2 linked regions of the Maricaulis maris genome follow. The protein of the gene in region 1 interacts with the protein of each later gene in a pairwise test. Links are inferred from orthologs where the notes say so. Each region holds a gene or a part of one and is shown in the gene's direction. Other genes may lie near its edges. The genes, in order: secD and pheT.

Evidence for each region.
Region 2: the proteins of secD (region 1) and pheT interact in binary tests that used the Escherichia coli proteins (3 or more experiments, as listed by UniProt). The link is inferred for Maricaulis maris from one-to-one orthologs.

What each region holds. Positions count from the first base shown.
Region 1 is NZ_AP027270.1:784,563-787,867, forward strand. Bases 263-3,249 are described here. They hold secD (protein translocase subunit SecD), read left to right. Parts: upstream 263-921; coding sequence 922-2,577; downstream 2,578-3,249. Other genes in these bases: AAA969_RS03520 (M23 family metallopeptidase), read left to right, coding at 263-368; yajC (preprotein translocase subunit YajC), read left to right, coding at 542-871; secF (protein translocase subunit SecF), read left to right, coding at 2,593-3,249. Outside these bases: more of AAA969_RS03520, read left to right, coding at 1-262; more of secF, read left to right, coding at 3,250-3,305. UniProt on the Escherichia coli protein: Part of the Sec protein translocase complex. Interacts with the SecYEG preprotein conducting channel. SecDF uses the proton motive force (PMF) to complete protein translocation after the ATP-dependent function of SecA.
Region 2 is NZ_AP027270.1:192,068-195,478, forward strand. What follows is about bases 209-3,301. They hold pheT (phenylalanine--tRNA ligase subunit beta), read left to right. Parts: upstream 209-601; coding sequence 602-3,001; downstream 3,002-3,301. Other genes in these bases: AAA969_RS00975 (hypothetical protein), read left to right, coding at 209-571; AAA969_RS00985 (nucleotidyltransferase family protein), read left to right, coding at 2,994-3,301. Also shown: more of AAA969_RS00975, read left to right, coding at 1-208; more of AAA969_RS00985, read left to right, coding at 3,302-3,411.

The sequences.
Region 1 (3,305 bases):
GCTTTGACTGGCCGATCCGCGGCCAGGTGCTGTCGAGCTTTGGTCGTCGTCCCAATGGCGAACGCAATGACGGTATCAACATCGAGGCACCGTCCGGCGCCGAGGTGCGGGCCGCAGCGCCTGGCCAGGTGGTCTATGCCGGCAGTGAGCTGGCCGGCTACGGGCAGCTTGTCCTGCTGCGTCACTCCGGCGGCTATGTGACCGCCTATGCCCATAATTCCCGTCTGCTGGTCCGTGAAGGTGACCAGGTCAGCCGGGGCCAGGTGATCGCCCAGGCCGGTGCGACCGGCACGGTCGACCGCCCCCAGGTGCATTTCGAGATCCGGTCGGGGGTGAACCCGGTCGACCCGATGTCCTATCTGCGCTGAGCCCGGCGCTCGCAAGACGGCCGCTCGAGGCGCGTTTTGTCACGTGTTCCAACAGCCGACCCTTGTTGCAACAGGGCCTCGTCCCGATATAGTCCCGCGCATTCGAATTTCCGGGCGTTTTCGCAACAAGGTTGCGTGATACGCCCTCAAGCAGCCGCGGAGCGCGCCTCTTCATGGAACAGTTTCTTCAGTCCCCGATTCCCATGCTCGTTCTCATGGGCCTGGTCTTCTACTTCCTGCTCATTCGTCCGCAGCAAAAGCGCATGAAGGAACACAAGGAACTGATCGGCGGCCTCAAGCGCGGCGATGAAGTCATTACCCAGGGCGGCATGATCGGCAAGATCGCCAAGGTCACCGACGAGGAAGTCACCCTCGACATCGGTGAGGGCGTGAAGGTCCGTATCGTTCGCGCCACGATTGCTGACGTGAAGGGCCGCACGGCTCCCAAGCCGGCCAATGACGCCAAGAAAGACGACAAGAAGGACAGCAAGGAAATCGGCTGATCCGATTGACTGCTATCCCTGATCGTCCCTGACAAAGAGGCCGCGCTGCCATGTTGCACTTCGGGCGTTGGAAACTGCTTTCCATCCTAATCATCACGCTGCTCGGCGTGATGTACACCATCCCCAACTTCGTGCCGGAAACCGACCGGTTCACGATCAACGAGGCGGATGGCACCGCAACGCCCAAAGGCATCTGGCGCTATATTCCATCGGGGACGATCAATCTTGGTCTCGACCTGCAGGGCGGTTCGCACATCGTCTTCGAGGTCGACATGGACGAGGTCCGTGACGCACAGCTCGAAGCGCTGGCCTCGGACATCCGGACGACGCTGCGCGAGTCACCGCCCGTGTTGGCGCGCTCTGTCGCCGTGATCGGTGACGAAGTCGTGGTGCTGATGGTGCGCCCGGAGGAACGCGAGACGGCGCTGGAGCGTATCCGGGGCCTGAACTCTCCAGTGACGACGGGCGTCGGTCAGGTCGGCCTCGCGAACATGTACGAGATCGACGCTGATCCGTCCGATCTCTCCGCGATCCGTATCGCGGTGACGCCGCAGCAGACCGAGGCGATCCGCAATCGTACGCTGGAGCAATCGATCACCGTGATCCGTCGCCGTCTCGACGGTCTCGGCACCACCGATCCGACCATCGCGCGCTCGGGTGACCGCCGCGTGCTGGTCCAGGTGCCGGGTGCGGACAACCCGCAGGAAATCATCGACCTCGTCGGCACCCAGGCCGCGATGAGCTTTCACATGGTCGACGAGAATGTCGATCCGGGTCCCAGCGGGCAGGCGCGCACCCCTCCCGGCGTGACCGTCTATGCCATGGCCGATACCGGCGGCACCCAGTGGGTCGCGGTCGAGACCCGTCAGCGCCTGACCGGTGAAAATCTCAACAGCGCCTATGTGACCTCGCACCCGAACTATATCGGCCCGGTCGTCGGCTTCCGTCTCGACACCCAGGGTGCGCTGATTTTTGGTGAGCTGACCCGGACCAATCGCGGTCGCCGCTTTGCCATCGTGCTGGACGACGAGGTGATCACGGCGCCGACCATCAACGAGCCGATCCTCTCCGGATCGGGCGTGATCGGCGGGGGCTATACCTACGAATCGGCCAACCAGCTGGTCATTCTGCTCAATGCCGGTGCGCTTCCGGCCTCGCTGACCCCGGTCGAACAGCGCGTCGTCACGGCCTCGCTGGGTCGTGACCAGATCGAGAGCGGCGAGCTGGCCGTGGTCATCGGCTTCTCCCTCGTGATCATCTTCATGGTCGCCATGTACGGCATCTTCGGCCTGTTCTCGACCGCCGCCCTGCTGGTCAATGTCGTGCTCATCCTGGGCGGCCTGTCCGGATTGGGCATGACGCTGACGCTGCCGGGCATCGCCGGCATCATCCTGACGATCGGTATGGCAGTTGACGCCAACGTCCTGATCTATGAGCGGATCCGAGAGGAAGTCCGCAACAACCGGACCCCGGTGCAGGCGATCCAGGCTGGCTATGAGCGAGCGCTGGCGGCGATCCTCGATGCCAACATCACGACCTTCATCGCCGCCGCCGTGCTGTACATGCTGGGCGCCGGACCGGTCCGCGGCTTCGCGGTCACGCTGGGTATTGGCATTGTCACGTCGGTCTTCACCGCCTTCGTCATCTCCCGCCTGCTGGCGGTTCTCTGGCTGCGGGCCTTCAAGCCCAAAAAGCTGCCGATTTAAGGGGAGGAAACCGACATGTCCCTTGCACTCGTCAAATTCCTGCCGACCGGCTCGAAGGTTCCCTTCATCCGGATCCGTTTCATCGCCCTGGCGATCTCCGCCTTCTTCATCGTCTTTTCGATGATCGAGTTCGCGACCGTCGGGATCAATTTCGGCATCGACTTCCGCGGTGGTATCCAGACCGAAGTCGAAGCCCCGAACACAACCTCGATCGAGGAATTGCGGACGGCCGCCAATGCGCTCGATCTCGGCGAGGCGCGCGTCCAGGGTGCCGGTGCCGCCGACGACAGTCATACGACCTATCTCATCTCCCTGCCGCTGCAGGCCGGCGAGGGGCTTGAGGGTGAGGCGGCCCAGAATGCGGCCCGCATTTCACTTGAGGAGGCGCTCCAGACGAGTTTCCCGGATATCGAATTGCGTGGCACGACCGTGATCGGCGGCGCGGTGTCCGGTGAGCTGATCATCACCGGCTTCACCGCCATCGGTGTCGCGCTCTTCCTGATGCTGGTCTACATCTGGTTCCGCTTCGAGTGGCAATACTCGGTCGGCGCCATTGTCGCCCTGACGCACGATGTCATCGCCACCGTCGGCATGTTCTCGCTGACCCAGATGACGTTCGACCTGGCGACCGTTGCCGCGATCCTGACCATTGTCGGTTACTCGATGAACGACACCGTCGTGGTTTATGACCGGATCCGCGAGAACCTGCGCAAGTACAAGCGCATGCC
Region 2 (3,411 bases), 590 kb from region 1 along the record:
CGGGATCGGCGCGATGCTCGTCGGTATTGCGGCGCTGTTTGTTGCCTGGGACCAGGGTCGGGTGATGCGGGCGCAACAGCATGGGGCCGTGGTGCCGGCTGTCCAGGTCGACGCCTTCACGCAGACCGGAGGCGATCGCGTCGTCATGGGGTTGCGTGTTGCCAATAACGGTGTCGGGCCAGCCTTTGTCGAAAGCGTCTCGGTGACACGCGACGGCGTGGCGGCGGACAGTCTGGACGGCATGTTTGCCTCGATGCCGGCGGGTGTCGAGGACCGGTCCTGGAACAATATGACTGGCCGGGTCCTCGCGCCGGGCGAGATGGTGGTGCCCCTTGAAGTGACCTGGCCCGCCTCCGACGTCGCGCCAAGCGCGCTGGCTGCGCTGTTCGTTGAATGGGAGCGCTGGGATGCCGTTGTCTGCTATTGCTCGGTTTTCGATCGGTGCTGGACGGCCTCGGTGCAGCGCGCCGACCGGCAACGGGTCGAGCAATGCCCGCGTCCCGAGGCAGATATTTTCGAGCTCTACGGAGCGGAACCTTTCCTGGCTGGTTCGGACCAGCAAGCTGAATAACGCGCCGTCTTGTAACGGCAGGAGCCGACGATGAAATTCCCGCTTTCCTGGCTGAAATACCACCTCGACACCCCGGCCACGCTCGACGAGATCGCCGAGGCGATGACCATGGCCGGTCTGGAGATCGAGCACATCGACAATCCGCTCGAAAAATTCGCGGACTTCTCGGTCTGCCATGTTACCGAGGCGGTCCAGCATCCGGACGCCGACAAGCTGCGGGTTTGCACGGTCGAGACGGTCGACGGGACCAAGCAGATTGTCTGCGGCGCACCGAATGCGCGCACCGGCATGTATGCGATCTACGCGCCGCTGGGGGCGTATATCCCGGGCCTCGACTTCGCCCTCGACAAGAAGCCGCGCAAGATCCGCGGTGTCGAGAGCCATGGCATGATGTGCTCGGCCAAGGAGCTCGAGCTAGGCGAGGATCATGACGGGATCATCGATCTGCCCGAGCCTTTCGAGATCGGCACGCCGGCCGTGGTGGCGCTCGGCCAGGCCGACCCGGTCATCGATTTCGAAGTGACGCCCAACCGCCCTGACTGGCTCGGTGTGCGCGGCATTGCCCGCGACCTGGCGGCAACCGGGATCGGCACGCTGAAGACCCATGATCTCGACCCGATCCCGGGTACATTCCCCTGTCCGGTCAAGGTCGAGCTGGACTGGCCGGAAGCCTGCCCGGTCTTTGCCGGCCGTGTCATCCGGGGCGTCAAGAATGGTGACAGCCCGGCCTGGCTGATCAAGGCGGTCAAGGCGATCGGCCTGCGCCCGATCAACTTCCTCGCCGACATGACCAACATGATTTCCTACGACCGCTGCCGCCCGCTGCATGTCTATGACCTGGCCAAGCTGGAGGGCCCGATCCGGGCCCGTCGCGGCAAGGGCGAGGCGGACCGTTTCGAGGCGCTCGACAACAAGGAATACGTGCCCGGCGAAGACCAGTGCGTGATCGCAGACGATGCCCGCTGCCTCGGTTTCGGCGGCATCATGGGCGGCGAATATTCCGGTGTGACTGCGGAGACCACGGACGTTTTCATCGAGAGCGCCTGGTTCGAGCCGCTGATCACGCGCGCCACGGCCAAGGCGACCGGCATCGACAGCGACGCCAAATACCGCTTCGAACGCGGCGTGGATCCGGCCTCGGTGCGCGCCGGTATCGAGCAGGCGACCGAGCTGGTGCTGAAATATTGTGGTGGCGAAGCGTCCGAGATGGTGGTCGCAGGCGAGGTTCCGGCCAAGCCCGCCGACATCGACTTCCCGATCAACGAGGTCAAGCGCCTGACCGGTCTCGACCTGCCGCGCGCCGAGATCATCCGCATTCTGGAAACCCTCGGCTTCGAGCCCAAGGGCGACGGCGATGTGCTGGCGGTCGGTGTGCCGAGCTGGCGGATGGATTGTTCGCAGAAGGCCGACCTCGTCGAGGAGGTTGCCCGCATCCATGGTTTTGACAAGCTCGACGCCGTCTCCCTGCCGCGTCCACCGGTCCGCCGCGAAGCGCCGGCGACGGTGATGCAGCTGCGCGCGCGCCACGCCCGTCGGGCGCTGGCCGGTCGCGGATATTCGGAAGCCGTGACCTGGTCCTTCTGCAATACCGATCAGGCCAAGCTGTTTGGCGGCCATGGCGAAGGGCTCGAGCTGGAGAACCCGATCTCTTCCGAGCTCGATGTGATGCGTCCGACCGCGCTGATCCACCTGCTGACCGCGCTACAGGCCAATGCCGACAAGGGTCAGGACGATCCGCGCCTGTTCGAGGTTGGCCCGATCTATCTCAGCGATCAGGATGACGGACAGAAACTGGTCGCCACCGGCGTGCGTCGGGTCGAGGCCGGGCGTCACTGGGCGGGTACGCGCCAGCCCGACATCTTCGATGCCAAGGCGGACGCGCTGTCGGCCCTCGCGGCCGCCGGGGCACCGGTCGACAATCTCCAGGTCGTCGTCGAGGCACGCGAGTGGTGGCATCCGGGTCGCTCGGGCGTTCTGCGTCTGGGTCCGAAGAATGTCATGGCCGAGTTCGGCGAGATCCATCCGGCGGTGCTGAAGGCGCTCGATATTGATGGTCGGGTGCTGGCCTTCGAGATCGTGCTCGACGCCATTCCGCAACCCAAGAAGGCCTCCGGCCTGAAGGCCAGGACGCCGCTCGAGCGCGCTGATCTGACGCCGGTGACCCGCGATTTCGCTTTCCTCGTCGACAAGTCGGTGTCTGCCGACACGCTGGTGCGGGCCGCCAAGGGCGCCGACAAGCAAATGATTACCGAGGTCGCCCTGTTTGACGTTTATGACGGCAAGGGTGTGCCGGAGGGGCAGGTGTCGCTGGCCATCGAGGTCACCTTGCAACCGCGCGACAAGACGCTGACCGAAAAAGAGATCGAGGCGATCGCTGCCGGCATCATCGCCAAGGTCGAGAAAGCCACGGGTGCCAGCCTGCGTGGCTGATCGGCTGGATCCGGGGCGACTGGCCGGTGCCGGTGCGGCGGCGCAGGCCGCCTTTCTTGTCGATGCGGCGCTTGAGGATCCGATGATCGTCGCGATCCTCGATCGGCTCGCGGCGCTGGACCTGCCCGATGCCGCCTTGATGGCGGGTGCGGTCTACCAGGCCGCCTGGAACCGGCTCACGGGGCGCCCCGGCGGACATGGCATCAAGGATTATGATGTCGGCTATTACGACGGGTCCGATCTGTCGGAGGCCGGCGAGGATATCGTCATCCGTCGCTGCGCCGAGGCGTTTGCCGACCTGCCGGCGGAGGTCGAGGTGCGCAACCAGGCCCGGGTTCATATCTGGTTCTCGGCCAAATTCGGGGTGGAGCGGCAGCCGCTTCGCGATACCGAGGATGCGCTCCGCCATT